One region of the Salinicoccus sp. Marseille-QA3875 genome, then DNA from elsewhere that is predicted to be linked to it. Evidence: predicted binding sites of a transcription regulator. Region 1 holds the regulator's gene; the other holds the start of a gene.

Region 1 (15,824 bases):
TTCAGTCAGGTCGCTCGTAACCACGCTGATCTCACATAGAAATGGATGATAATTATCATGGACAAAACGTTCGATATATTCATCAGCTGTTTCTTTTTCTTTAGTGAAAATGACGGTGATTCCATGTTTTTTCAAAATGGATTCCATACTCTTCACTTCGTAGGCATCGAACACGATGATAATTTCAAACGTGGTCACCATCTGATACTCCGCAAGTGCTTTTATCAGCTCTTCCCTGGCTAACTCCAGCGACACTTTGGATTCGCTGAAAAGCTCTTTATTGGCACCGATCAGGTTATAGCCGTCCACGATCAGAATCCTCTCTTTTTTTCTCATCACATCACAACCTGACAGGGTTTTGCCTGCGGTAAACCTCGTACATGAGCAGGGCCGCGGATACTGAGGCATTTAAACTTGATATTTGACCCACCATCGGAATTTTAACAGTGAAATCACATTTTTCAAGTGTTTTTTTGCTGATGCCCTCTCCTTCACTGCCGATAACCAATGCAGTACTTACATCTAAAGAAAGCTCACGGTAATCCGTGTCCCCGCTGCCGTCGGCACCGACGACCCAGAAACCTCTGTCTTTCAGCTTATCGATCGTCTGATTAATATTTGTCACCCGCACAACCGGTATATATTCAATTGCACCGGTGGAAGTTTTAGCCACTGTGTCTGTCAGCTGCACAGAGCGTCTTTTCGGGATGATCACTGCATCGAATCCTGTCGCATCGCAGGTCCTTAATATCGATCCCAGATTATGGGGATCTTCCAGGCCGTCAAGGATGATGACATTTGCAGTCTCCTCACCTTCAACCGTCTGCAGGAACTTCTCAAAATCCATATATTCATGGGCGCTGATTGACGCAATGATGCCCTGATGCTTTTCATCAGTCATACCGTCCATTTTACTTTTTGGAACATTCTGGACGACCACTTTCTGCTTCCTGGCCATATCCAGAAGTTCTTTCACCTGATTTTTATTAATTGAATCCTGTATATAGATTTTATTTATGTCTTTTTCGGAACGCAGTGCTTCCCGCACTGCGTTTCTGCCGGCCACTATGGAATTAGTCATCGTGAACCCTCCCTTCCTTAATAATTTCCTGCATCAATTCTCCTATTCTGGAATGGTTGTCCGTCAGATCGAGATAACCGATCAGCGCTTCCAGACCCGAGGCATTCCGATACTCTTTAATCGTTGCATTTTTAGCTCTCGTCGCACTTGATTTATTCCGTGCACGCTTGGCTATTTCCCACTCGTCTCCAGTGATCAGACCTTCTCTCCTCAAATGGAGCAGAGCATGCGACTGGGCTCTTGCACTCACCAGCCGGTTCGCTTCTCTATGGAGGTCTTCAGGCTTCAGGCGGGATTTATTTTTAATCAGAAATGTGCGGATGTAGACCGCGTATACTGAGTCGCCCAAAAAAGCTAAAGATAAGCTCGGCACTTCTTCCACATTAAAGTCAGCCACGCTTAAACCGCACTCCTTCTTTAGTATCTTCCAAAATTATGCCCTGTTCTTTTAAATAATCCCTGATTTCGTCAGCGCGTGAGAAATCTTTATTCTTCCTTGCATCGTTGCGTTCCTCGATCAGTTTTTCAACTTCTTCATCGAGTAAAATTGTTTCTTCTTCCAAAACAATGCCAAGCACGCCGGCATACTTTTCAAACACTTCTATGAACTTCGTCAGCACTTCAGCATTTGTTGTATTGTAGCGGAGATATTTATTCAGCTCGGAAGTGATGTCATGCCACGCACTGATAGCGTTGGCCGTGTTGAAATCATCATCCATATGCGATTCAAACGTCTTAACATTTTCATCGATGATTTCTGTTATCTTACTGTCGACTTCTGTACCGACTGCACTTTCAAGGCGTTCTTTCGCCTGTCTGTAGCTGTCCTGGATACGCTCCAGCCCTGCCCTTGCCGCATCGACCAGTTCACGGTTGTAATTGATCGGATTGCGGTAATGCACGCTGATCATAAAGAACCTCAGTACATTCGGATTGATTTCCTTGATGATGTCATGAACCAGTATGAAGTTGCCCAGTGACTTTGACATCTTCGTGTTGTCAATATTGATATACCCGTTATGCATCCAGTAATTCGCAAAAGTTTCATCTGTCATACATTCACTTTGAGCAATCTCATTTTCATGGTGGGGGAAAGTCAGATCCTGTCCGCCCGCATGAATATCTATCGTGTCACCCAGATGTTCTCTCGCCATCACGCTGCATTCGATGTGCCAGCCCGGACGGCCTTCACCCCACGGAGACTCCCATTTGATTTCATTCGGCTTTGCCTGTTTCCAGAGAGCGAAATCCAGAGGATCCTCTTTTTTCTCTCCGGCGTCGATACGTGCACCGACTTTCAGATCATTGATCGACTGCTGGCTCAGTTTACCATAGCCGTCATATGAACGGGTTTTGAAATAAACGTCGCCGTCTGATTCATAGGCGTGACCTTTCTCGATCAACACTTCTATGAATTTAACGATGTCATCCATATGATTCATCACTCTCGGATGGACTGTTGCGCGCTTGACGTTAAGCGCGCCTGTATCCTCAAAGAACGCTTCGATGAAACGCTCTGCGATATCAGGCACCGATTGTCCCAATTCCTGTGATGCCTTGATCAGTTTATCATCGACATCCGTGAAGTTCGCCACGTATTTTACATCATAACCTTTATATTCCAAATATCTTCGGACCGTATCAAAAGCGATGGCAGGTCTCGCGTTCCCGATATGGATATAGTTATACACAGTCGGGCCACAGACATACATCTTAACTTTACCTTCCTCGATCGGCTTAAACGTTTCTTTCTGTCTTGTCAAAGTATTATATATGCGAACCATCTTTAACCTCATCCCTTACTTCTTTTCTAAAGTCTTTTATTTCATCTTCCAGGCCTAATATCATTTCCAGAATAGGATCCGGTAAATCTGTCACGTTCAAGTCACGTGCGCCTTTAACCTTTTCACCAGCCTGTTTGACTATACGTCCAGGTATGCCTACGACTGTAGAATCCTTGGGTACGTTGATCAATACAACTGAATTGGCACCAATTTTGGAGTTTTCACCGATACGTATGTTACCGAGCACCTTCGCTCCGGCAGCAACCAGTACATTGTCATCCACGTCCGGGTGTCTTTTAGTCTCTTCTTTTCCTGTGCCGCCCAATGTGACACCTTGGTAGATTGTGACGTTATTGCCGATGCGGCATGTTTCACCGATGACCACGCCCATGCCGTGGTCTATGAATAAACGTCTGCCCACCTGTGCGCCGGGATGTATTTCTATACCTGTCATAAAGCGGCTGATCTGTGAAATGATCCTCGAGAGAGTGGCAAATTTTCGTTTATACAATTTATGCGCAATTAAGTGCATCCATACAGCATGCAGTCCTGAATAAGTGAACAACACTTCAAATTTACTTTTCGCAGCTGGATCCAGCTCCAGTATCATATTGATATCTTCTTTCATACGATTGAACAAGATGATCCTCCTCCCAAAATAAAAAATGCCTCTGTCCAAAAAACTGGACAGAGGCGCATTCGCACGGTTCCACTCTGTTTACAAAATAAATTTGCACTTATAAATATACAATTCATGACAGAGTGCATTTCTGAATTATATCATGGTTGCCTTCTCACCCGCCAGACAATCTCTGATTTCCACAATAAACCATACTTCATTTCTCTGTTACTGATTATAATAATCGATTACAATCCGGACTTCAACAAGATAGACTCATAAGCCGGTTATTTCAATTTAGAAATTCTGTTCAGTACTTTTTCTTTACCGATCAGAGAAATCGAATCCGGCAGTTCAGGTCCCTGTGTCTGTCCTGTAACTGCAACACGGATCGGCATGAAGAGCTGCTTCCCTTTATATCCCGTCGATTTCTGTACATTTTTAATTGATTTTTTAATGGTCGCAGGATCAAAGTCGATCAAGTTTTCAAACTCATCATACAATGCAGTCATGAGTTCAGGTATATGTTCCTGATTGATCACTTCTGTCGCAGCTTCACCAAATTCAATATCATCTTTGAAAAACTGCTCGGATAATGCTGTAATTTCACCGGCAAAACTCATCTGCGGCTGATACAGTGCTACAAGTTTCCTTGCCCATTCAATCTCCTCTGTACCTGAATCTTCATTAACCAGTCCTTCTTTAATCAGGAAAGGCAGTGCCATATCAAATACTGTCTCTGCATCTTTCTCCTTCATATACTGGTTGTTGATCCAGGTCAGTTTCTGCTTGTCGAAGAAAGCAGGTGCTTTGGATAATCTTTTTTCATCAAATAATTTGATGAACTCATCTTTGCTGAAAATCTCCTCTTCGCCTTCAGGCGTCCATCCAAGTAAAGCGATGAAATTAAATAACGCTTCAGGCAAATACCCAAGTTCTTTATACTGTTCGATAAATTGGATGATGGCCCCGTCACGCTTGGATAATTTCTTTTTATTTTCGTTGACGATTAACGTCATATGACCGAATTCAGGCGGCTCAAGTCCTAAAGCTTCATAGACCATGAGCTGTTTTGGTGTATTTGAAATATGATCATCACCGCGGAGAACATGTGAGATTTCCATTTCATGATCATCTATCGCGACAGCGAAGTTATAAGTCGGGATGCCGTCTTTCTTCACGATGACCCAGTCACCGAAACCATTTGATTCGAATGACACTTCACCTTTGACGATATCATCAAATTTGTAGACTTTATCCTGAGGGACACGGATCCGTATTGCAGGTTCACGCCCTTCAGCAATAAGAGCATCTTCTTCTTCCCTGGTCAGATTGGCATGGCGACCGCCGTATCTCGGCATCTCTCCGCGTGCAATCTGTTCCTCACGCTCTTTTTCAAGTTCTTCGCTAGTCATATAACAACGGTAGGCAAGGTCCTCATCCAGCATCTTTTTGATATAAGGTTCATAGATGGACCCGCGTTCAGATTGTCGGTAAGGGCCGTAGCCGCCGTCTGAATCAATACTTTCATCCCAGTCGATACCCAGCCACTTCAAGTTTTTCAGCTGGGATTCCTCACCTGTTTCAACATGGCGTGATTTATCAGTATCTTCGATCCTGATGATGAAGTCACCGCCGTAGTGACGTGCAAATAAATAATTGAATAACGCTGAACGTGCGTTTCCTATATGCAAAAATCCAGTCGGACTCGGCGCATATCTAACTCTTACTTTATCCATTATGATTCCTCCATTTTTGTGAGCAGGACCACTGCTTCAGAAGTGATGCCTTCTTTTCTGCCTACAAAACCCAGTTTTTCTGTAGTAGTCGCTTTAATATTAACATTAGAGACGGCTGTCTTCAAAATTGAAGCAACACTTTTCCGCATATCATCGATATGAGGTCTGAATTTTGGCGCCTGAGCCATGATTACAGCGTCGATATTACCAATCTCGTAATTTTCATCGTGCATTTTCTGCACAACTTCAGCCAGTAATATTTTTGAATCCATATCCTTATACTCGTCATCTGTATCGGGGAAAAATTTGCCGATATCACCAAGAGCCAATGCCCCCAGTATGGCATCCGCCACCGTATGCAGCAGTACATCCGCATCCGAATGTCCGGCCAGACCCCTGTCATACGGAATGGTCAATCCCCCGATGATCAGCGGTCTGTCGTCGGCAAATGCATGAACATCAAAACCATGTCCGATCCTTATCATTCGTCTTCACCCTTCCTGTTGATGATAGATTCGGCAACCACCAGATCTTCACGGGTTGTAATCTTAATATTATTATAGTTGGATTGAGCAATATGCACGTTCTCTCCCAGTATTTCCACCATGCTTGAATCATCGGTCACCGAAAGCTCATTTGTACGGGCATTTTCATGGGCGCGTCTGATTAAATCATAATCGAAAGCCTGCGGTGTGTGGGTGATGAATAATTCTTCTCTCGGCAAAGTCTCTGCAACGAGGGAACCCTTCACTTTTTTAACCGTATCTTTTACTTTGACTCCGCAGATGACCGCCTTGTGAATTTTGACTCTGTCGTATATGTCATCCAGCAATGCCTTCGTGATGAATGGTCTCGCACCATCATGTATGAAAACATATTCACACTTCGGAATTTCTTCCAAAACATTATAAATGCTGTCCTGGCGTTCTTTTCCGCCGATAACTACACCGTGCACTTTATCATACCCGGATAATTTTTCTTTTAACAGCGCTGCTTCATCTTCTCTCGCCGCCAAATAAATTCCTTCACAGTTCGGATCGTTCTGGAATTGCCCGACAGTGAGTTCGATGATCGATTTCCTGCTCAGTTCGATAAATACCTTATTTCTATTATACCCCATGCGCCTGCCTAAGCCTGCAGCGGGAATGATTGCGATATAAGCCATGATTAACTCTCTTTCTTAGTAAAGATGATGCGCCCTGAATTTGTTTGCAGCACACTTGTCACTTCAACACTGACAGTCTGGTTAACCAGTTTTCTGCCATCTTCGATAACAACCATTGTACCATCTTCAAGATAGCCGACGCCCTGGTCTTCCTCTTTACCATGTTTGGTCACCATAATATCCAGTGTATCGCCCTGCTTGATGATCAGCTTGATTGCATCGGACAGTTCATTGACATTTAAAACTTTAATATTATGCACCTGGCAGACACGGTTCAGATTATAATCCGTTGTGATCAGTGCTGCATTCTCTTCTTTGGCAAGCTGCACCAATTGCTGATCCACATCCAGCTTGTCATATTTTACGGGCTGGACTTTTACATTCTCAGAACTCTCCTGCAGGTCATGCAGCATTTCCAAACCTCTCTGGCCGCGGTCCCGCTTCATGGAATCTGTTGAATCTGCAATCAGCTGCAGTTCGTCCAGAACGAATTGAGGTACGGAGATCTCTCCTTCTATAAATCCTGTTTTTACAACATCGACGATTCGGCCGTCTATGATTGCACTGGTATCTAACAGCTTTTTCTGCCCTTGAAAACTCTCGGTCTGCTCTTTGTTATTTTGTTTCGGCAGCAGTTCCAGAACTTCACTGTGCTTTTTCATACCAATTTGAAAACCCAGATAGCCCAGAATAATTGCCAGTGCAAAAGATATGACTTCACTCACGATCGGAATATTTAATGTATTCAATAATAATGATATTAAGACAGCAACAACAAGACCGATAACCATACCCAATGTGGCAAAAATGATTTCGGGCAGATTTCTGTTTAAAAGGATGCCCTCACCCTTACGGATCAGCTGCTCCACTTTATCGATAGACCAATAGAAGATGATTAGAAAGAGCAGTCCGCCAATCAAGGCATGTACAAGGGCATTATTCAATATGGCCGGAAGATCGACAGGCATTACGGTAATCAAATCAGGGAACAACCATACACCCAGTGATACACCACACAAAAAGTATAAAATATACAATAAATATCTCAACATAACATTCACCTCCTCAAACTGGATTTCAGCTGACTAATTAAAAGCCTGTTTTATAGCCTGTCCCAGGTCGCTTACACCGTGGACTTTTAAACCTTCCGGCAGCTGAATGCCGGTCAGATTGGATTTTGGAACAATCGCCCGCTTGAAGCCAAGCTTGGCCGCTTCCTGCAGGCGTGATTCTATCTTGGTTACACGCCTCACTTCACCTGTCAGTCCCACCTCGCCGATAAAGCAGTCATCGCCGCGCACTTCTTTATTTTTAAAGCTTGAAGCAATGCTGATGATGACACTCAGGTCAACCGCAGGTTCATCGAGTTTTACTCCGCCCGCTACTTTGATGTAGGCATCATGCTGCTGCATCAGATAACCGCCGCTCTTTTCCAAAACGGCCATCAGGAGTGACAGGCGGTTTTGGTCAATCCCTGTAGACATACGTCTTGGGTTATGGAAGTGGGTAGGTGTAACAAGTGCCTGCACTTCGACGAGCATTGCCCTTGTACCTTCCATCGTTGCGACAATCGCAGATCCCGGCGTGTTTTTTGAGCGCTCTTCCAAAAAAATTTCGGAAGGATTCAAGACTTCTTTCAAGCCTGTGTTCTTCATTTCAAATATACCCATTTCATTTGTCGATCCGAAGCGGTTTTTCACAGCTCTTAAAATACGGAATGTATGATGCTGGTCACCTTCAAAATAAAGAACGGTGTCCACCATATGTTCGAGCAGACGTGGTCCGGCAATCTGACCTTCTTTTGTCACATGGCCGACGATGAATGTTGCGATGTTTTCACCTTTGGCGATATTCATGAGGCTCTGAGTACATTCTCTTACCTGGGACACGCTGCCCGGCGCACTCGTGATATCCGGGTGGAATATCGTCTGAATGGAATCTATGATCAAAAAATCCGGTTTGGATTTTTTTATTTCATCATGGATGTAATAGAGGTTCGTTTCACAATAGACGTTGAGATTTTCGCTTGTTTCATCCAGTCTGTCAGCACGCAGTTTGATCTGTTCAAGCGATTCCTCACCGGACACGTATAACACCTCATGCTCTTTAGACAATGTTAAAGCTGTCTGAAGTAAAATCGTCGATTTCCCGATACCCGGATCTCCGCCAATGAGTATGAGAGAGCCGTTTACAATGCCTCCGCCGAGGACACGGTCGAATTCTCCGATTTTTGTCAAAGTTCTTGGTGTAAACGTCTTTTTAACATTATTCAGTTTGACCGGCCGGCTGCTTTTCTCGGGTTCCTGCTTTCCAAGCGTGCCCCGGCCTTTCGTTTCTTTATGTATCAATTTTTCTTCCATCTGATTCCACGCACCGCAGCTTGGACATTTCCCCATCCATTTGGGTGATTCATATCCGCACGCCATGCATTCAAATATATTTTTAGTTTTCGCCATATTTGACAACTTCCCCCAGCCTGTACTCTTTATCATTGTATTACTATTTAGAAAGATTTTAAAGTATGGAATCTACAAGTAAAAATGAAAACAGAATAGCCCAAACCAACATTCGATTTGGGCTTTCTGCAATTACTTCTTGACTGCTTCTTTTTTCTTCGTATCTATTGTGAATTCTTTCTTCTTATAATCAACGACGACAACTTTATTTTCAAAGTCAGCGCCTGACAGTAAGGCTTCACTTAAAGTATCTTCGATATTCTTCTGAATGCTTCGTGCAAGCGGTCTTGCACCGTATTCAGGGTCATATCCATCTTCAGTAATCTGTGCTTTGGCTTTGTCAGTCACTTCAATATTGATATTCTGATCGATCAGTCTTTCCTGCAGCTGTTCAATCATCAGCGAGACGATTTCCGTCAAGTGTTCTTTTTCAAGACTGTGGAATACGATGATATCATCCACACGGTTGATGAATTCAGGTTTGAAAGTCTCTTTCAGCTCTTTCATCATCGTGCTCTTAATCGTCTCGTAATCCTGGGCATTCGCATCGGTTGTCGTTCCGAATCCTGCGAATTTACGGTCTCTGAGTTCTTGTGCACCGACGTTCGAAGTCATCACGATGATCGTATTTCTGAAATCGACTGTACGTCCGTTTGCGTCAGTCAGACGGCCATCATCCAGTACTTGCAGAAGCATGTTGAATACATCAGGGTGTGCTTTCTCAATCTCATCAAACAGAATGAGTGAGTATGGTTTTCTGCGGACTTTCTCAGTCAACTGGCCGCCGTCATCATAACCGACATAACCCGGAGGTGAGCCGACAAGTCTCGAGATTGAATGTTTCTCCATGTATTCACTCATGTCTACACGTATCATGGCGTCTTCTTCGCCGAACATCGTTTCACTCAGCGAACGGGCAAGTTCGGTTTTACCGACACCTGTCGGGCCGAGGAATATGAAGCTTCCAATCGGACGCTTAGGATCTTTGAGTCCGGCTCTTGCGCGGCGTACCGCTCTGGAAATTGATTTTACAGCTTCTTCCTGTCCGATCACTCTGCCGTGCAGGATGGATTCCAAATTCAACAGACGCTCTGACTCGCCCTCTGCAATTTTAGAAAGCGGGATGCCTGTGATACCGCTGATGACCACTTCAATGTCACCCTGTGTCACAGATTGAGAGGATTGCCCCTGCTCTTTCTTCCAACTGTCCTGTTTCTCTTTCAACTGCTTTTCAAGTTTCGACTGCTGGTCTCTGTAGTTTGCTGCTGATTCAAATTCCTGACTTTGTACGGCGGCATTCTTCTCTTTCTTAACCGCTTCAAGCTTGCTTTCCAGATCTTTCAAGTCCGGCGGGGAAGTATAGCTGCGCAGCCTGACTTTCGACGATGCCTCGTCAATCAGGTCAATCGCTTTATCCGGCAAGAAACGGTCCTGGATATAACGTGCACTCATTTTAGCTGCAGCGTCCAGAGCTTCATCAGTAATATTGATTCTGTGGTGCGCTTCATATTTATCTCTTAAGCCTTTAAGAATCAGTACAGTATCTTCAACATTCGGCTCATCAACCTGGACCGGCTGGAAGCGTCTCTCAAGTGCAGCATCTTTTTCAATATGCTTGCGGTACTCTTCAAGCGTAGTGGCACCGATACACTGCAGTTCGCCGCGGGCAAGTGCAGGTTTCAAGATGTTTGAAGCATCGATTGCACCTTCAGCACCGCCTGCTCCGATTAATGTATGCAGTTCATCTATGAATAAAACCACATTGCCTGCTTTATGGATTTCTTCCATCACTTTTTTCATGCGCTCTTCGAATTCACCGCGGTATTTCGTACCTGCGACAACCGTACCCATATCAAGCGACATGACACGTTTATCTTTTAAGGTTTCAGGCACTTCATTTTTCACGATCGACTGCGCAAGCCCTTCGGCAATTGCCGTTTTACCGACACCCGGCTCACCGATCAATACCGGGTTGTTTTTAGTACGGCGTGACAATACTTCAATGACTCTGGTGATTTCTTTGGAACGGCCGATGACCGGGTCCAACTGGTCTTCACGTGCAATTTCCGTCAAATCTCTCGCCAGTGAATCCAGAGTCGGAGTATTATTATCTTTCTTTTGAGGATCTTTGCCCTGAAGTACTTCAGGGTTGCCCAGCATTTTAATGACTGAAGCACGGGCTTTAGTGATATTAAGATCCAGATTGGCAAGTACACGTGCAGCAACGCCTTCACTTTCACGGATCAGTCCGAGCAGTAAGTGCTCCGTCCCGACAAAGTTATGGTGCAGCTTGCGTGCCTCGTCCATGGACAGTTCAATCACTTTTTTAGCGCGCGGTGTATATCTGATGGAGGCTGTCGCATCATCACCTTCATTGATCAGGTTGAAGACTTCATCACGTACATTGTCTTCGCTGATATTAAAGCTTGATAACACTTTTGCAGCGATGCCTTCTTTTTCTTTTATTAAACCGAGTAATAAATGCTCTGTTCCGATATTCGAATGCTTCAGGCTTATTGCTTCTTCCTGTGCATATGCAAGTACTTTCTGGGCTCTTTCAGTCAATCTTCCAAATAACATTTATATAGTCCCTCCTATTTGTTCACGTAATAAAGTTGCACGTTCTTCGGCAACTGCGCTCTCTAATGATACATACTCTTTATTCAGGCTGTTTAAACGCATTTTGATGAAAGCGGGTTGAATCAATTGGACAAGTTCCTGGAATCTGATCGTATTCTCGGGTAATAAGCCAAGATCGAGACCCAGTTTAATGTTGCTTAAATGATTCGCAGCCTCTTTCAATGAAATGGTATAGGCATATTTAAGTATGCCGTACGAACGAAATATTGAATCTTTGGCTTTTATGAGATGTTCGTTATTCATTATTGAGCGCATCTCTATCTCTTCTTCTATAATTCTTGTCTTCAGTTCGTTTAAGCTTTTGATGATATCCTTTTCAGACTGACCGAGGGTCAGCTGATTTGATAATTGGTATATATGTCCGAGCGGCACCGAACCTTCGCCGTATATTCCCCGGAGGGTGAAGCCAAATCGGTTTAAGTTGTTCGAAATCCTCTGGATCCTGTTTCCTAATGATAATGCCGGCAAATGCAGCATCACAGAAGCTCTGAGTCCCGTGCCTACGTTTGTCGGACAGGCTGTCAGGAATCCATATTTATCATCAAAGGCGTAGTCGAGCCTGCTTTCCAGCCGGTCATCGAGTGCAGATGCATTCTCATAAAGTTCATCCAGGGACAACTCTGCCCCCATTGCCTGAATTCTGATGTGATCCTCTTCATTGACCATTATCGAAACCGATTCATCATCATTAATATAACTTAAACGGCCGCGTTCGGTAAAAAGAGGACTGATCAGATGCTTCTCCACCAATAACGCTTTGTCTTCAAATTTCAATTCTTCCAGATCCACCTGTTTGAAATCACTCAGCGTATCGTTCAAAGTCTCGATTACATGAGTCATGTCCTCTTCCTTCAACATATGCGGGAATGGCAGTTCGCGGACATTTCTTGCCAGACGTATTCTAGATGACATCTCTACAGGAATTTCTTTTGCCTGGCTGACCCAGGGGCTAATTTTTGCCATTGTCATCACCCGCTTCCAATGATTTGATCTGATCACGCACTACTGCTGCTTCCTCAAATGCCTGCTCCTCAACAAGTTCGGAAAGGTTCGCACGAAGCTGTTCGATTTCCTTTTTAACCTTGATGTAAGCCGAAGACTTTTGAGGTATTTTACCGACATGTTCTGTTTGGTACAGCTGTACCTTCGTGATGATTTCATCACTTTTTTCACTGAACGTCTCATAACATTCCGCACAGCCGAACTTTCCTTTTTTCAATATGGATTCAATGGTGGAGCCGCAGTTTTCGCAGTGTTTCTTCTGCTGTTTGTGTGAACTGAACGGCTGTTGTGCCGAGAGAGACTGCAAGAGTTGATGTATATTGAACGAATCGTCCGAAAAACTTGAAAACTGACTGGAAAACGACTTATTGGCACAAGCTTCACATAAATACCTCTCTGTTTTGTTCAAGCCACTGCCTGTCGTTATATGAACAGTCGCTTCATTCTCCTGGCATGATTCACAAATCATATAATCACTCCTCAGTATATAAGATGACATCGATTATTTTAAGTAGAATTTTAGCTCTCAACTGATCCCTGAAAGGCAATTCTATCATTAAAGTCTCCCTGTCAAGAACGGCATTGATAATTTTACCTTCTTTCAATGTAATCGTGTCATTTTCAAACATCGATTGTACGATATGCTGTGCATTTCGCTGACTTAAGGCGGGGCCAATCAATTTTTTCAGATGAGCAAGATATTCTGATTTTGAATGTGTCTCAACTTTAGTGATACGTATATATCCGCCCCCGCCGCGCTTACTCTCTACCATATAACCGTGCTCATTGGTGAACCGTGTTTTGATTACATAGTTCAGCTGCGACGGGACACAGTCAAATTTTTCAGCGATAAAGGCACGCTTGATTTCAACGACTTCGCCGTCGGAAGCTGCAAGTAATTCTTTCAAATATTGTTCGATAATATCTGACATATTACGCATGCTGTCACCTCTTTTGACCTTCTTTGACTAAAGTATACATTCTGCTTCTGTTTTTGGCAAATTTCTTGTTCAAAATAAAATTCTTCTTTATTTCTGTAAACGTTTGCATTATAATGATTCAGTATCGCGTTTCAGTCTTATATACTTTATAATGTACTTTTAGAGATGCATATACATAACCGCAACATATATCAAATTTTTTGGAGGATCTTTTATGAGTGTTTTAATGGGGATAGTCGGTATACTATTCACACTTTTCCTTGCATGGATTGCGAGCAGCAATAAAAAACTTTCGTTTAAAAAATGGAAGAACATTCTTATCTTACTCGCATTACAGCTGTTTTTTGCATTCCTGTTCCTGAACACTACGTGGGGTCAGACATTTATCGGGTGGCTGGCCGAAGCATTCAACCACCTGCTCGGCTTTGCCGCTGAAGGCGGACAGTTTGTATTTGGTGACCTGATGTCTTTATCCACAGAATCAGCCGCAGCAGGCGACCAGGTTTTATATAACAGTGAAGATGGAATGGCATTCAACGTATTCTTCTTCAACGTATTGGTCCCTATCATTTTCATCAGTGCAATCATCGGTATTCTTTCCTATATAAGAGTACTGCCTTTGATCATTAAAGGTATTGGGATGCTGATGACCAGAATTACAGGCATGCCTTATATCGAATCATACAACGGTGCTGCTTCAATGTTCCTCGGTCAGTCCGAAGTGTTCATATCACTTAAAAACGTTCTGCCGAAAATGACGACTCAAAGACTCTATACTCTGGCCGCACAGGCAATGAGTTCAATTTCCCTGTCTATCGTCGGTGCATTCTTTACGATGCTGGAGCCACAGTTTGTCATCATTGCCATCGTGCTGAACTTCCTGGGAATTTACATCATCGTTCATGTCATCAACCCGTATGAGGAAGAAATCAGTGACGAAGGCGTTGCGATTTCAACAAATCCTGAGAAAGGGAAATCTTTTTTCCAGGTGCTTGGCGATTACATCATCGACGGCGGAAAAGTTGTGCTTGTCGTTGCAGCAATGCTGATTGGTTTCATTGCTCTGATCGGCCTCTTGAACCAGCTGTTCCTTCTTATACCAGGAAGCAGCCTGACGTTCCAGGATATTCTCGGTTATATCTTTATGCCGATTGCATTCCTTATTGGTATTCCTTGGGATGAAGCACAGACTGCAGGCAGCCTGATGGCAACTAAACTGATAACGAATGAGTTTGTTGCAATCGGTGAATTTATGACACTTGCAGATGACTTATCAAGAAAAACGCAGGCGATGGTTTCAGTCTTCCTGATTTCATTTGCCAACTTTGGAAGTATCGGTATCATAGCAGGTTCGGTTAAAGGTCTTCACAGTGAAAGTGGAGATGAAGTTGCAAGATTCGGACTCAAGCTTGTATACGGTGCGTCCCTTGTAAGCTTGCTTACAGCAACAATCGTCGGATTCTTCTTCTAATATCCGACATGAAAAAGCTCTCCCGGAAGACGGGAGAGCTTTTTCTTTTCAAAATTCAAAGTAAGTTTTTGGACAATCATCCGTCCAGCCCGACAATAACAAGTACACCCATTAGAATGATCATGATTACAGTAAAAACAATGAAATATTTAACATATCTAAGGGGATGCTTTTTGAAATAACCGGTGAACTGCAATATGGTCAGCATGCCGCTGACAAGAAAGAAGACGATGGATATCAGTAACATTGTATACAGCACATTTATAAACATGATTGGAAGCTCCTTAATTTCATCCTAAGACCATTGTACAGGAAATATGATTTTACACCATCAGCTCATATAAATTTAAAATTTATCTTGTTTGATAGTAGTTTTTCCATGTGATATCATATGAATGACTATAAGAAAAGAGTTTACTAGGGTTCCGCAATCTGATTGGTCTGGACCGAGAGTAGACCCATGAAGCAATTCATGACACGGAAGGATAAAAGCCTGGGAGATTTCAATATCTCCCAGGCTTTTTTATTTTATCTTTGAAAGGATTTGAATTTATGAACTGGATTAAAATCATCATCGCTTCCATTTTTGAAGTCGGCTGGGTCATCGGCATCACCCACGCCGATAACTGGTGGCAGTGGGGGCTCACGATCATCGCCATATATGTCAGCTTCTACCTGCTGATTGTCGCTTCCATGGAACTACCGGTCGGCACATCCTATGCCGTATTTGTCGGTTTAGGTGCAACAGGCGTCGCAATCAGTGATTTTCTGTTCTTCGGTCAGCCTTTTACAATCTGGAATATAATCTTTATAGGTGTGCTGCTGATCGGTGTCATCGGCCTGAAGATGGTCACATCCGAAGAGCGTGTGGAAGGGGCTGAGCAATAATGGCATGGATTGTACTGATATTTGCAGGAGTTTTTGAA
Region 2 (15,824 bases), 580 kb from region 1:
GACGGGAATTGCCGTCGGTACGGTCGTTTCAATAGGAAGCGCCCCTGTATTCTCCGGAATGATTGAATGGCTGGTTTTTAAAATCAGACCTGCCCGTGTATGGTGGTTGTCCACATTCCTCGCCATTACAGGCTGTATCATTTTAATGTTCAACACAAACGCTGTAACCGTGGACACTGCAGGCGTTCTGGCCGGACTCGGTGCAGGTATTTCATTCGCCAGCTTTACGATGTCGAACTCAAGACTGGTCCAATCACACGAACCCATTGCATCGGTTGCAATGATATTCTGTCTGAGTGCACTTCTTCTTTCGCCGTTCATATTCATCAATGATATGACATGGCTCGGTGAGACGAACGGACTTCTGGTTGCCTTACATATCGGAGTACTCGCAACCACTTTGGCATACTTTTTATTCTCAAACGGGTTGAGACACGTCAAATCTTCAACAGCAGTCACTTTATCCCTCGCAGAGCCGCTGACCGCCTCCCTGCTCGGCGTATTTCTCGTCGGCGAAACATTGGACAGCCTGTCATGGCTCGGCCTGATCATGCTGCTTGCAGGAATCGTCATACTCGTACTGCAGTCAAGAGGCGCCAGGAAACAGGCTGTGAATGTGTGACTTGGTGAAGTTCCTGGTGCCATGACCGTTCTCAAAACATATGACTTGCAGCAGCCATTCATATCAGTAAAAGCAGCAACTCAAATCCCGCAAGAGTTGCTGCTTATCTATTTAATGGACACTGACCGACCCCATTGAAGTCGTGAACCTTGCTGTATATTCCGGGTTTTCAACGATATAATTATCCATCTTATTTGCCACACTGCCCATTTTAGTCGTTGCAATAACTTGAGTGGCAGCCGGTTTATTTTTGTAAATGACATTGATTGAGCCCATATCGGTATGCGCTGTAATATTTGAATCCGGCTGTGCATTTTTAATATCGATTGCACCCATGTCTGTTGAATAGGATTGATAATTTGCGACGACATTATCCGCTTTTACTCTGCCCATGTCGGTTGACAGTTTAACGTCGTCAAAACCACTGTCTTTAACAGTTATAGATCCCATATCGCTGCTGAATTCACCTTTCACTGCGACGATGTTGTCTGAATTGACACCCCCTAGATCGGCTTCAACATTAAAAGTTTTGGCTGTGAGACCGCTCAGTTTCACCGCCCCTTTTTCTGTTTTGATTTTTAAATCAGTCAAAGTTTCCGGCCAGACGATTGTTAACTTGTCGCTTCGATAATTTCTGTTGCGCAGAAAACCCAATATATTGAAATGAACTTTCTTTGCATTTTTATTCTTATGTCTGAATATGAGTTTGTCACCATCGGTTTCATGTGAAAATTCACTCTGCTCACCAGGGCTCTCATAATTCATTTCGAACTTGGTGCCGCTTTTGATGTCGACTGTTAAAAAGTCGCCTTGTATATCGATGACATCTATCTCTATAGGGTTGATATCCTGCAGCAGGTTTGACTCCAGAGTCTTGTAATCTGCTTCTTCATCCACGTCTTCAACAGATAGGATCTCGTCAGCAATATCAGAAGGCTTGCCTAAAGACGCAACAACCGCCTCTTCACTTTCCCCTTCTTCCAACCCTTCATTGATATGGTTTTCATACTCGTTTAAAATATCGTTTCTGATTGTGCTTGAAAGTGACATCAATTCATTTTCAAGTGCCTTTAAAAATTCATTCCTTGTCATAATAAATTTCTCCCCTTTGTTTAATGTGTATCTTTCAGCAATTGATTGACCGCTTTAGTATAAATTTTCCATTCCTCATGAATATTCTCCAAATGCGCTTTCCCTTCAGCCGTCAAAGTATAGTATTTTCTTGCAGGACCGCCGGTCGACTCTTTGAAATATGTATCGACGTGGCCTTCCTTGACCAGCCGCCTGAGCAGCGGATACAAAGTGCCATCTGCAATATTGATATAATTCCCGATATTTTGTGCAAGCTGATAGCCGTACTGTTCCCCCTGGTTGATAAAAGACAGAACACAAAGTTCCAATGACCCCTTTTTAAACTGTGCATTCATCCGGTAACCCCCTTTACTGTCGCTGCTAATCTAAATTCACTACTGTTCATTGTTCAGTACTTATTTATAGTATATTACTCACTAGTGAATAATGCAAGGTATTTTGTCTTAACTATGAAATATAATACTGCCAGAATAATTTCTATTCCTGACAAACAGAAAAATCCCGCCTCAGCTCCATGAGCCAAGGCAGGATTCCAAAATGAAATATAAGATTATTGATTCAGCCATTCTCTCGCTTCTTGAGCAACTTCCTGAGGCAGGCTGTGACCGTTCACCCAGCTGTATTTCACATCTGCTCCGCGTTCCTTAAAGATTTCAACGACTTTTTCACTTTCAGCTTCAGGTACGATCGGGTCACCTTTACCAAGTGACAGGAACACTTTGGCATCGCTCAGATCTTTATTGTTATCAGAAAGATCTACCGGGTAGAGCGGTGCGAATAAAAGTGCTTTTTTGAAGTCTGCTTCATCTCTTAACATCATGTTGATCGCAATGTTTGAACCGTTGGAAAATCCGATCGGAATCGCATCTTCTGTTTTAAAATCATATTTTTCTGCCGATTCTTTAATGAAGTCAAGCAGCTCCTGCCCCCTGAATTCAAGGTCCTCCATATCATACTGTCCTTCTCCGTGACGTTTGAAATAACGGTTCATGCCGCCTTCCTGAACATTTCCGCGGATCGATAGTATGCTGTAGTCACTGTTCAGCAGCTCTGCAAGCGGGATTAGATCGTGTTCCGTACCTCCCGTTCCGTGCAATACTACAAATACCGGCGAACCTTTTTTACCTTCTTTAAAAATGTGCAACATAAAATAATTCCTCCTGATTTATCTTCTTAATTAATTGTAATTACTGACTGCGTGTTGTATCAAATGGTCTGATCTGTGATTCTATATACTCTCTCTCTGGTTCTAAAAATGGCGGCAGTGCCAGTGATTCACCCAGTGTTTCATAAGGTTCATCATCCATGAAGCCCGGACCGTCCGTCGACAGCTCGATCAATATGTGACCGACTCTCGAGTACAACGCTTCAAAATAGAAACGATCTACGTTCCCCGAGTGACTGAGACCCAGTTCATTATATTTCTCTTCCCATTTTTTTATCGATTCATGATCTTTTACTCTGAACGATACATGGTGGACTTCACCGTAGCCCTGCATCGCTGACTGCGAGCCATCTTTACGCACAATCACCCGGCCGCCGTTCCCGCCTTCGCCTACATCTAAAACAACCACGTCTTCCTCCTCGACAACCGGCTTCATGTTGTAGACACCGGTTAAGTTCTCCACAAATTTATCCAAATAAGATATTGTGATTTCAATCGGACCGAGCCCGTAAATGGCTTTGTCCGCAGGTACCGGGCCATTTTTCCATGGTGTCCCCGGGGCAACGCCTTCGTTGTTCTCATCCGAGAACAGCTGGTACCTCTGTCCGTCCGCTTCTTCAAAAGGCAGCACCTTTTTGCCAAACAGATCCTGGATACCTTCATGCTTGACATTAAATTCATCAAAACGCTTCTGATAATATTCCAATGCTGCATCATCCGGTACCCGGAGGCCGATACGGCTGATTGAATTCGAGCCTCTCTGTCCCTGTGGTATATTTGGAAAATCAAAGAATGTTAAATCCGTACCCGGACTGCCGACATCATCCGCAAAAAATGTATGGTATGTGTGAATGTCATCCTGGTTGACAGTTTTCTTAACGAGCCTCATTCCTAAAACCTCAGTAATGAAGTGATAGTTTCTTACTGCATCGTCTGTAATTGCAGTCACGTGGTGAATACCCAATAACTCATGATTTACCATTTTCAACACTCCTTTAGCCAATATAACCATATTATATTTCGAAATCGAGATTATTTTCAAAAAGTATGCTCAAACTAATTAGTCTGAGCTGTCTTTACCGATATTTTTTTCAATGTTTTTCTGAATGCAGCCAGCTCTTCATCCGTCAGTTCTTCAAATAACTCCTTGATGAGTTCCGCATGCGGCGGAAAAATTTCAACCATAAGTTCGCGGCCTTCTTCAGTCAGATAAGCATAGCTGATCCGTCTGTCATTCGTATCCGGACGTCTGTTTACATATCCTTTGTCAACGAGTTTATCAACAACATAGGTTGTACTGCTGCTAGCAATTAAAATGCGATTTTTAATATGCTGTATCGGCTGGTCACCTTTGTTGTATAATAGTTCCAGTACAGCAAATTCGGTAATGTTCAAACCGTAATGTGAAACATCCTTTTTAACATTGCTTTCCAAATACTCGTTTGTACGTTTTACGCCTACAAATGCCTTTAAAGATTCTTTTGTCCGATCCATTGTTTCACCTTCTATCTTAAACCGAATTCATTTCAGTTTCGAGATAATTCTAATATGATTTGTTGTTTTTGTCAAATTCTTTGTTTAATTTTAATAGAAAAGAGGTTTTATTTATGATATCCGTTAATAGTATATACCAAGCCAGAGAACAGATTAAACCTTATATTGTAAAGACGCCTTTGATCAGACTTCAAAATCTTGATGAGTATGCAGGATGTGAAGTATACGCAAAGCTCGAGAATATGCAAAATACTAAAGCCTTTAAACTCCGGGGCGCGATGAATAAAATTCTCAGTCTGACCGACGCGGAAAAAGATGCAGGAATCATCTGCTCAAGCTCAGGCAACCACGGACAGGCTGTAAGCTTCGCATCAAAGCTGCTTGGCATAAAAGCGACCATCGTCATCCCTGAAACCGCACCGGAGTTTAAAGTCGAAGCGATCAGACAGCACGGTGCCTCGACTGAATTTTGTACAGTGGATGACCGTTTCATCGTGACAGAGCAGTTGGCCGAAAAGCATGGATATACAATTGTCCCACCATTTGAGGATGATATGGTAATGGCAGGCCAGGGCACTGTCGGACTGGAAATCATTGAAGAAGAGATAACATTTGATCATGTGCTCGTTCCTGCAAGCGGCGGCGGACTGGTCGGCGGCATATCCACTGCATTAAAAGAATCCGGTTTTGCAGGCAAAGTCATCGGTGTCGAACCTGAGAGACTGCCGAGATACACTGAAAGTCTGGAAGCCGGAAAGCCTGTCCAGCTTGAATCACAGAAGACGATTGCCGATGCTTTAGTCGTCAACCGCCCGGGTACATTGAACTTCGAGGCCGTCCAAAGACATGTCGATGAATTTTTGACAGTATCTGATGAAACGATGTTGAAAGCTCAGAAAATGCTGTTGATGGAAGGCAAAGTGCTGGCAGAAGTATCTTCAGCCATCGGCCTCGGTGCCCTGATTGATAAAAAGTTGGATGTTAAAAAAGATGAGAAAGTATGTCTCGTCGTTTCGGGCGGAAACCTCGGTTTCAACCAGCTCGAGCTGCTTAAGGACATAGAATATTGATTATCTGAGTCTGGTAAACATTTTGTTTGCCGGACTTTTTTTGCATGATTGCGATTAAGTATATTATTTTGTTGAAGATAATCGGTTCTTTATTTTGGAAGCTGGTATAACTGGAATTTTAGGAGTCTTAATCGTTTTCCACAGTCAATTTCCGAGTATATCAAAACTTCTACTCGACTTACTCGTTTTCACACTCTCAATACCGAGCACCTCTACACTATTACACATCATGCTCGTTTTGTACTTCCCGAATACGAGCACATATATATTTTCGATTGATTTGCTCGTTTCCTCACCGGAAATTCGATTCTATTCCATTTTTCACCCTGCCTACTCGTTTTAAAGCAAACCTGGAATCTACTTCTACACTGATCACCGCCACCATTAAAAAGACCTCATTTTCCAGAACCTTTATATAATGGATTTTCTAAAAAAGGTTTGACACTTCCGGGCATAGTGTATATATTAAGTATACACACTATATAAAGTGGAGGTGTTCCAGCTGAACATTAAAATATCCAATACCATTGACGTCCCTATTTACGCGCAGGTCAAAGATGAGATTATACGGTTGATCATGAATGGCGAACTGAATCCAGGTGATTCACTCCTATCCATGAGGCAGCTGGCAAAGGAACTCGGCATCAGCATTATTACAACAAAGCGCGCATACCGTGATTTGGAAACAGCAGGATATGTCCATTCTGTTGTCGGCAAAGGCACATACGTCAGTGAACAAAATTCTGAACTCCAAAGAGAACGTGTTTTAACAGAGATCGAAGATTACATTGAAGCCATGCTGAAAGCTTCTTATAAAATAAATTTATCAAGAACCGAGCTGGATGACATGATTTCAATAATCGAGGAGGATTTGAAATGACAGCAATTCAACTGAAAAATATCAGCAAAGTACAGGGTGATTTCAAGTTAAACAATATTAACCTGAACATTGAAAAAGGGTTCATCACAGGGTTGATCGGTGAAAATGGTGCTGGTAAATCCTCTTTGATCAATCTGATTCTGGGGTTGAAGAAAGCCGACAGCGGAGTAATTTCCATTTTCAGCGAGCAGGATATTGAAACACACAGAGATGAAATTTTGAATCGTATCGGCTTCGTTTTCGCAGAAGACAGATTCCCTGAGAATAAAACCCTTAAGGAGCTCGCTAAGATTTTAAATCAATTTTATACGCATTTCGATGAAGAGGCATTCAGCCACTATATCAACAAATTTAAAATCAGACAGAATCAGGCGATCAGAAATTTTTCAACCGGTGAAAAGATGAAGTTATCACTGTCAATCGCAATGAGTCACCATGCGGAACTTTTAGTACTCGATGAACCGACTTCGAATCTCGATCCGAATTTTCGCATCGAATTTTTAGAGATACTTCAGGAATTGATGATGGACGACAATATGACCATCCTTTTCAGTACCCATATCACGACAGACCTTGAATCCATCGCCGACTACATCATCCTGATCGATGAAGGTGAGATCGTCTTTCACGAGGAGAAAGATCTTTTATTGGAAAAGTATAAGAAAATAAAAGGGCCCTCCGATATTTTAGATGATGAAACCCGGCCATTATTAACAGGAACGAAAAAAACATCAGTCGGTTTTGAGGCAATTTCAGCCGATCATCAGGCATTGACGGAATTATACGGTTCGCAAATTTTAGTTGAGCAATTACGTATTGACGAGCTTATGTACTACCTCAAAAAAGAAAGGGTGTCGCAAAATGAATAAACATTTTTATCTGAAACTGAATTACTCCAGATGGACATTGATCTTTACAGCAGTCGTCATCATATTGAATTTAGCAGCCGCATTGTTTTCAGGATTGGATCATCCCGCTTTCATATCGGTAATCAGCATTGCCAATTTGTTCATAGTGATGTATTTGACCGCAAACTATATAAATGTGCATATGCTGATGTCTTACAATAAAAGCCACGATTTCTATATGGCACTGCCCGGCAATAAAAAAGATATCATCAAGTCAGATTATATGTTTCATTTACTGATGACGTTGCTCTCAATCATCGTTATTTTCACTTACAGTCTGGCTGTCGGGGAATTCTACAACTTGTTCGGCATGGTTATGATCACCGGCGTCAACCTTCTTATTGCGAGTGTTTATTACGCATTATTCGCAAAAGAATGGTTTAAAAACGTCAATGTGAAAGTAGTATTGTATCTGGTACCGATGGGCTTCACGTATATGTTCTACTACATGCCGCTGATCAATGTGACGGAAGGGCATCTCCAGATGGGTACGATGTGGAACTTCATCCTCTATGTTCTGCCGTACATTATTCTAGGACTTGGCATACTGGCATATGGCATCACTTACTTTACTACGCAGAAGAGAGCTGTCAGACACGATGTGATATAATATTTAAAGAGCACAGGTTTTCTGTGCTCATTTTTGTGTGTAAAATTATATCGTATTATGGGATAATTAAATAAATAAAATTTATAAGAGGTAATCAAAATGCAATCACGACCAAAGCTGGATATTCCTAAAACAGCTGCAGAAAAACTCGCCAACATCATCGGCTACAGCATATTCACCGGAGCTCTTCTATATGTCATCATCACTTTCCCCTTTCTCGACCCGGAAGTGCCCATGCACTTTGGTTCGGGCGGTGAAGTAAACAGGTACGGGTCGAAGTATGAAATGATCATTTTAGTTGTCATACCTTTTTTTATGATTCCCATACTCGAAGCGCTTGAAAAACGCCCTGAAATGCATAACTATCCCCGTCGGCTGAACGAAACCAATATCGAAGCTTTTTATTTGAACAGCCGTAAGCTGATGAATTTTACTAAAAATGGCGTTTTGATCATCTTCGCTGTGATATTTATAGAAATCATCAACTATGGATTGCTTGAAACATCTACATTCTGTGTTTTTATGATACCTTTGATTCTGGTATTGGCCCTGGGTCCAATGGTCTGGATACTATTCGAACGCAGGAAAATAAAATGATGACTTTCAGACATGACTCACTAAAAATTCAGTGGATTATGTCTTTTTATATTTGCCGGTGGCACCAAATCAGAAAATCCATATGGTTCGTGCCATTTTTCATGTGCCAGTGGCACCAATTCAGAAAATTCATATGGTTCGTGTCATTTTTCATGTATCTGTGGCACCAAACAAGATAATCCATATGGCTCGTGCCATTTTTCATGTGCCGGTGACACCAAACCAGATAATCCATATGGTTCGTGCCATTTTTCATGTGCCAGTGGCACCAATTCAGAAAATTCATATGGTTCGTGTCATTTTTCATGTATCTGTGGCACCAATTCAGAAAATCCATATGGTTCATGCCACCCAGACAGAATAGTATGCTGAAAATCTTCATAGAAAAAGCACAACCCGCCCCCTGGGTTGTGCTTTCAAACTCAGTTTATACTTTTTCAACTACAATAGCGTCGCCTACGACTTTCGCAATGACTTCGTCTACAGTATCTTCTTCAAGAATCAAGTCTGTCAACTGATCTTCAATTTTATCCTGGATGACGCGTCTCAGTGGTCTTGCACCGAAGCGTTTGTCATAACCCATTTTGACCAGTTTCTTTTTCGCTGCATCAGTTACCTTCATTTCAATGTCATTCTCTTTGACCATTTCATTCAGTTCCTCAAGCATCAGGTCAATGATCAGAAGCAGATTGTCTTCTGACAATTCATTGAAGTTGATGATTGCGTCAAATCTGTTCAAGAATTCCGGTTTGAAGAAGTCACTCAGATTTTCTAACGTCGACACTGCGTCACTTTCATCCTTGCCGAATCCTACACTGTTGTTGTTGACGCCGGTTCCAGCGTTACTTGTCATAATGATGACAGTTTCTTTGAAGCTGACTGTTCTGCCGTGGGAATCTGTCAGGTGTCCATCTTCCATGATCTGCAGGAACATGTTCTGCACATCAGGGTGTGCTTTTTCGATTTCATCCAGCAGGACGATGTTATAAGGGTTGTGTCTCACTGTTTCAGTAAGTTGTCCTGCGTCATCATGGCCGACATATCCCGGCGGTGAACCGATGATCTTGGACACACTGTGACTTTCCATGTACTCACTCATATCGAGACGGATCAGTGATTCACGTGTACCGAACAGTTCTTCAGCCAGTGCCTTTGTCAGTTCTGTCTTACCGACACCTGTCGGGCCGACAAAGAGGAATGAGCCGATTGGACGGTATTTGGACTTGAGTCCTGCTCTCGATCTGCGGACCGCTTTCGCGACTTTTTCAACCGCTTCTTCCTGGCCGATGACTTTTGAGCTGAGATTACTTTGGATTTCACGCATTTTTTCCTGCTCATCAGTCTGGAGTTTAGTTACAGGGATACCTGTTTTTTCTTCGACGATCAACTGCACGTCAGAGATATCTACATCAATGATTTGCTCGATATCCTCAGACTGTGATTTCTCAAGCTGCTTTTCAAGCTGCATTTCCTGATATCTCAAGTTTGCCGCTTTTTCATAGTCTTCTTCTTCCGCTGCCGCTTTTTTATCGATTCTGACTTTTTCAAGCTGCATTTCAATGGAGCCTGAATCTTTTTCAGCATTCGCAAGGTTCAGCCTTGAACCGACCTCATCCATCAGGTCAATCGCTTTATCCGGCAGGAATCTGTCCTGGATGTAACGGTGCGATAGATTGACGAATGATTTTACCACTTCATCCGAGTACTTCACTTCATGGAACTTTTCATATCTGTCTTTAATTCCGTTAAGGATCTGTTCCGCTTCTTCAAGCGTCGGCTCCTTGACGGTAATTGGCTGCAGACGGCGTTCCAGCGCTGCATCTTTTTCGATTTGACGGTACTCTTTTAATGTTGTTGCACCAATCAGCTGCATCTCACCGCGTGCGAGTGCAGGTTTTAATATGTTACCTGCGTCCATTTGTGAACTTTCCGCACTGCCGGCACCGACAATCAGATGAATTTCATCGACGAATAAAATAACATCATCGCGCTGCTTAAGCTCTTCAATCAGCTGCTTCATGCGCTCTTCGAACTGTCCTCTGATGCCCGTGTTTGCAACAAGTGAAGCCACATCCAAAATGTACACTTCTTTATTCATCAATTTTGCCGGTACGTTGCCCTCGATGATCTTCACCGCAAGCCCTTCAGCAATTGCTGTTTTACCGACACCGGGCTCACCGATGAGTACGGGGTTATTTTTATTGCGTCTGTTAAGTGTTTCTATTACACGCTTGACTTCCTGATCACGGCCGATAACCGGATCGATCTGATTTCCGCGTGCTTTATCTGATAGGTTGGTACCCAGTTCATCCAGTAGACCATCTTTGCCGGGTTCTTTCACCTGTGTTCTCGTACCTGCTTTTTGGCCGCCATTTGCCTGGTTGAAGTTATGATTTTCCTGTCCGCCAAATCCGCCTCCATTGAAGAAGTTATTTGGGTTCATTGATTGTGATTTTATTTCCTGGAAGCATGCATTACATAAATGTACTTGCATTTTCTGGTTATTTATATTCATTGCTAAATTGACATTTGCATCATTTACACCACAATTTTGACATTTCATGATTAAATGCCTCCTCTTTTTTATTAATACAAAGCAAGTCTTTTTTGACTTTGACTATCTTTGACTATAGTTATATTATAATGCCCCCCGGCCATAAAATCAACACTGATGCTCACAATGAAAAAAGCCTTTACTGAGGTGTGTCAGTAAAGGCTTTTGAGGCATTTCTACTCTGCCGGTCCGTCATTTAATTCTTCAAAATCCATCACTTTAAAACCTTTTGCCGTACTGTATATTTCATATTGGACAACCGTTTCACGCACGCCGGCTGATGTTGCATGAGAGTACTCGCGGGACACGGTAACATAATATACGGAATCCTCTTCTTCCATACTCAATACTTCTATATTATGGTTCTCGTGATCACTGAAGTTGCCGCTTTCTTTATTATCGATGATTATTGACCCGTTCTCCGATGAAGGGTCCGTATAATCAAACACCGACTCGTTCTCATCATTAAAGTAATCTTCCAGACTCGATAAATATGCTTCCATTGTCGCAGTGAGTGTCTCTGCCGTATAATCATCCACCCCGCCGAGCGATTCATTATACGCTTCTACATCAATCGGCTGCTCATTTTTCGTCATGACATCCGCCATCAATTGCCCGTTTTCATCCTCATGCATCCAGAACACGCCGGCCAGTTCCATATCCTGACCTTGATCAAGCACGTACTCCATAAAGTGATATCCGGACGCCGGGCCTTCTTCCGGATCGTATGCATCCACATCCGGCTCCCCGAGCGCTGCCACCACTTCATCGTAGGAAACACCTGCATAATACATCACATTTTCAACAACGACTTCATCGGAATCCACATCCGTCGTTGCCAGCTCATCTTCTCCGTAAGGGCCGGGCACCGAGTACACAACACCTAAATTATCGTATATCGTCACAGCTCTACCATGCCCGGGGTAAATAAAGTCATATTGCCCGTGAAGGTCCTCGACTTCTTCCTGTGTCATCCCTTCTGTGATTACGTCCTGTTCAAAACTCAGACCCTCTTCCGGATACGTCGGTGCCATAAGACGCTGCTGTGTATCAGTGTCGTTGATATCAAATTCTGTCGCTATTGACTCTGACTCTGCTGCACTTTCCGTAGTTTCCTCTGCCTGTTCCTCTTCTGAACTGTTGTTACCACTCTCAGCATCTTCATTCTCTGCCCCTTCCCGCGATGCTTCTTCTGACGGCTCCTGTTCGATTGACTCCTGATTTGAACTTTCGCTTTCACTATCCGCTTCTTCACTCTCCGTTTCGTTTTCAACCGGTGCCTCAGCTTCCTGTTCATTACTGCACCCTGTGACAATCATAAATGACCCCATCATCAGCATAATAATTCTCAGCATGATTCCACTCCTTTGTTTTCGTCTTTTTTTCATTGTATAATAGATAAGATATTAGAGAAAATGATTAAGGAGACTGTTATGTCGTTTAAATTGACTAGAAAAACCAGCTGGTTCGGCAGCGCGACCGGTATGGAAGTACATATAAATGGTAAAGAAGATGAAAAGATCTACAGGCTTGAAGAAAAAACTTATGAACTGCCCAAGGAGCCATCCACATTGAAAGTGACCCAGCAGGGCATGAAAAGTAACGAGCTGAAAGTTTATCATAATGACAATATAAAGTTGACGACGAGTAAGAGATACAGCAGAATCTTCACGTCATTCTTCATATTGCTCATGGCAGTCATATTTTTTGTAAATGATTTTGTGACATCCGCCGCCATCATCGTATTTTTAAGTATTGCGGTGTTTTATTACTTATCAAAAATTGATGCATTCGTGCTTGAATTGGTGATGGATCAAAAAGATGAGGAATGACTCCAGTTAAAAAATCCCGGACCCCAATATATTTTTGGAATCCGGGAATTTTTATTTTAATATCCGACTAACGTGACATAGGCGAATGCAATGACTGCCATTACACTGAAGCAGATAATATAGTACTTGTTCGGAGACTTTTCATCCTCGTCGGGCAGCCTCTGCAGTATAGAACCGATTGCTCCACCGCCGACCAGTGCAAGGAGTACAGAACCGATCATTCTCGGGAATGTATAGAAAGTGATGACTTCCATTATCAAGTATAAAAAGACGAACAATGCGACGCCCAGCAGACTGGCAATGACATATTTCTTAGTATTTGGATTTGGCATCATTTCCTCCTGTTTTGATTCTTATGATATTTCTTATTGATAAAATCCACTTTGAATACTTGATTGAATAGTATCCTGATTACGATGACACCGCCGATGATTGTGACAGGAATGACCCAGATCGGCTGGGCATAAAACCAGTCGGACATTACGGTCGTTATTAAAAGATACGATGCAATTACCCATATCAAACCCAGTACCATCGAAGTGATATTTAACCTTTCCATTTAAAAATCCTTTCTGTTACTCTTTTGCAATATCGATGAACTGCTGAATCAGTTCATAATTCAACATCGGATTGCTCGCCTGGTTCGTCGTCCCTGTTATATAAAGATCCAGTTCGCTGTTATAGAAGGCGAAGCTGCCGTTTATCCCTGCATGCCCGGCCAGCGGATGCATGTCAAACACTGGCACCTCAGCCGTCACATCAAAATTCATAAACCCGTTGCCGTACTGATGGAAATAAAACTGAATGTCCTCCAGGTTATCGGCGTCGATGAATGAATCATCGAACATTCCGCCGCCAAAAAACGACTTCAAAAATGTCATCAAGTCCTCGGATGTACTGATGACACCCCCGCTCGCACGCATATTTGCCAAAATCGGAGTGATATCCCTCTCTTCACCGTTAACAGCTACAGGAGGCACTTCACTTTCTTCATCCGCAAGTGATGTGCCCGACAGTTCCAGCGGCTCAAAAATGTACTGCGAGTATTGGGATTCCAAAGTGTTTTCACTCACACGCTCAATGATCTCCCCCAATATATCGTAATTGATATCCGCATAATATGCACTCTCGCCGTTTATGAACCATGCACCTTTATCTTTGGCACTGCTCAATTTCGATGTGAATGTGAATGCGTCACCGTTATCGATCGATTCCTCGACCAAAGTAAGTCCTTCCGCCTCGCTTTCAGCATATGCCGGCAGACCCGTCGTCTGACTGACGAGCTGGCGTATTGTGATGGAGTCGCTGTAATCCACACCTTCATATACATGCAGGCCGGAATATTCCTCAGGCGTCAAATACATATCTATCGTATCTTCCATCCTAAGGAGACCGGATTCCGCCATCTGGAATATCACACTTGCAGTAAACATCTTAGTCACACTCGCAATGCTGAACGGCTGGTCCTCTTCCAGATCGCCGGCAGCGGCTTGAATGACTTCATCTCCCTGTTCAATATGAAATATCGCACCGTACAATTCTTCATTATCGATACGGTCAAAAAGCAGGTTTTCAATCTGTCCATCTTTATCCAGAGATTCAAACGCAATGTAGTCTGTCACTTCCTGATGAGGCAGAAACCCTATGATTAAAGCGCTTATAAAAACATTCAATTTACCCATCAACAAGTCCACTCGCTACACCTCTTACTTTTTCTTTCTCATCGAAACTGCCTGATCGATCACATCGGTGATCTGTCTGCCGAGAAAATAAGCGACACCTAAAGCCACCAGCAGCAGCACTCCCAAAATGACCATGTTCGGGCGTTCGGCAAATATCGTATCTATCAGAGCATTGCCGACGATATAAAAAATCACTGCAAGCACGCTGAATATTCCCAGATGGGTCAACTCTCTATGAAATTCCTTCATTAAGATCATCCTCAAGTATTTATTTCTTTCCTTCATTATAAAGGAATGTCCGGAATTCATCATCAAAATTCCGGACATTCATACTTTTCATTCAATCTAAGGTTGTCTGATCAATTTCCGGTCTGCAATTTTAAACACTTCATCCGCGACCCGGGAGATGAATTCATGGTCATGTGAGGTGACAATCACCATGCCCTGATATGCATTGATGAAAGTTTCCAATGCTTCTATCGTTTTTAAATCGATGAAGTTCGTCGGTTCATCCAGTACGATCACGTTGGACGGCTTCACAAACAGCAGCGCCAGTGAAATTCTCGTCGCTTCTCCCCCGCTGACTTTATTCATGGGTTTCATCACTTCCGATTGTGCAAACCCTATGCGGAATAAAATGCTCCGGACCATCGGTTCTTCAAACTCCGTATGCTTCATCAAATATTTGATGATCGGTGTTTCATCATGAAATTTATAATCCATCTGTTCATATGTTGCGATATTGATTTTTGGTGAAATCTCCAGTGCATCGTTGCAGTTGATGATTTCTGTCAGCAGACTCGACTTGCCGCTGCCGTTATCTCCTGTAATGGCGATTGTTTTACCAAACTCAAACTGAAAGCTGATATCATCCAACAGCAGCTTATCACCGCTCCTGACCGTCAGCCCCTGGGTGATGATTGGAAATTTGTTATGAATGATATCGGTCTTAGCGACCGGAAATTTCAAGTTCATCTGTTCGTCCGGCATATCGACCTGATCCAATTGATTCATACGATTTTCAATCGCTTTTACTTTTTTAAATGCATTCTTTTGGACGATATCTTTCGGTTTCGACTGACCGCGGTGACCGGGATCATTTGTTTTCGCTTTCTTTTTATCATACTGACCTACTTTCTCTGCATAGGCCTGTTGTTTCTTTGCCGCATTTTCAAGCCGCTTCTTTTCATCGGTAATACTTTTATGACGGTTTTCAAGCGTCAGTTTTTCTAGTTCTTTCTGCGATTTGTAATCATCATAATTGCCATCGTAAACCTTGATTTCACCGTTATCCATTTCCCATATTTTAGTCGCTGTC

The links. The regulator CtsR, encoded in region 1, represses protease genes until heat stress. The targets are predictions, from matches to a motif close to ATGGTCAATAAAGGTCAAACA.
Region 2: a site for CtsR is predicted at 11,049-11,069, ahead of ACY8DT_RS01720 (ATP-dependent Clp protease ATP-binding subunit). Genes of this name have one in related genera too.

The regions. Positions count from the first base shown of each region.
Region 1 covers NZ_CM143103.1:877,127-892,950, forward strand. Annotated here, with positions in the region: gene ACY8DT_RS04560 (NYN domain-containing protein) at 1-336, opposite strand, end outside; gene rlmB (23S rRNA (guanosine(2251)-2'-O)-methyltransferase RlmB) at 341-1,081, opposite strand; gene ACY8DT_RS04570 (Mini-ribonuclease 3) at 1,074-1,478, opposite strand; gene cysS (cysteine--tRNA ligase) at 1,471-2,865, opposite strand; gene cysE (serine O-acetyltransferase) at 2,849-3,505, opposite strand; gene gltX (glutamate--tRNA ligase) at 3,772-5,223, opposite strand; gene ispF (2-C-methyl-D-erythritol 2,4-cyclodiphosphate synthase) at 5,223-5,708, opposite strand; gene ispD (2-C-methyl-D-erythritol 4-phosphate cytidylyltransferase) at 5,705-6,388, opposite strand; gene ACY8DT_RS04600 (PIN/TRAM domain-containing protein) at 6,391-7,440, opposite strand; gene radA (DNA repair protein RadA) at 7,474-8,844, opposite strand; gene ACY8DT_RS04610 (ATP-dependent Clp protease ATP-binding subunit) at 8,977-11,424, opposite strand; gene ACY8DT_RS04615 (hypothetical protein) at 11,425-12,447, opposite strand; gene ACY8DT_RS04620 (UvrB/UvrC motif-containing protein) at 12,434-12,955, opposite strand; gene ACY8DT_RS04625 (CtsR family transcriptional regulator) at 12,960-13,427, opposite strand; gene ACY8DT_RS04630 (NupC/NupG family nucleoside CNT transporter) at 13,642-14,898, shown strand; gene ACY8DT_RS04635 (hypothetical protein) at 14,975-15,169, opposite strand; guanidine-I (ykkC/yxkD leader) riboswitch at 15,305-15,400, shown strand; gene ACY8DT_RS04640 (DMT family transporter) at 15,451-15,786, shown strand; gene ACY8DT_RS04645 (DMT family transporter) at 15,786-15,824, shown strand, end outside.
Region 2 covers NZ_CM143103.1:297,043-312,866, forward strand. Annotated here, with positions in the region: gene ACY8DT_RS01660 (EamA family transporter) at 1-622, shown strand, start outside; gene ACY8DT_RS01665 (DUF4097 family beta strand repeat-containing protein) at 734-1,714, opposite strand; gene ACY8DT_RS01670 (PadR family transcriptional regulator) at 1,735-2,049, opposite strand; gene ACY8DT_RS01675 (alpha/beta hydrolase) at 2,265-2,861, opposite strand; gene ACY8DT_RS01680 (VOC family protein) at 2,902-3,861, opposite strand; gene ACY8DT_RS01685 (MarR family winged helix-turn-helix transcriptional regulator) at 3,936-4,373, opposite strand; gene ACY8DT_RS01690 (threonine ammonia-lyase) at 4,487-5,443, shown strand; gene ACY8DT_RS01695 (GntR family transcriptional regulator) at 5,937-6,323, shown strand; gene ACY8DT_RS01700 (ABC transporter ATP-binding protein) at 6,320-7,192, shown strand; gene ACY8DT_RS01705 (ABC-2 transporter permease) at 7,185-7,841, shown strand; gene ACY8DT_RS01710 (DUF1648 domain-containing protein) at 7,941-8,438, shown strand; gene ACY8DT_RS01715 (hypothetical protein) at 8,521-8,802, shown strand; gene ACY8DT_RS01720 (ATP-dependent Clp protease ATP-binding subunit) at 8,866-11,001, opposite strand; gene ACY8DT_RS01725 (hypothetical protein) at 11,169-12,347, opposite strand; gene ACY8DT_RS01730 (hypothetical protein) at 12,426-12,824, shown strand; gene ACY8DT_RS01735 (hypothetical protein) at 12,881-13,156, opposite strand; gene ACY8DT_RS01740 (hypothetical protein) at 13,156-13,383, opposite strand; gene ACY8DT_RS01745 (serine hydrolase domain-containing protein) at 13,400-14,518, opposite strand; gene ACY8DT_RS01750 (hypothetical protein) at 14,531-14,755, opposite strand; gene abc-f (ribosomal protection-like ABC-F family protein) at 14,852-15,824, opposite strand, start outside.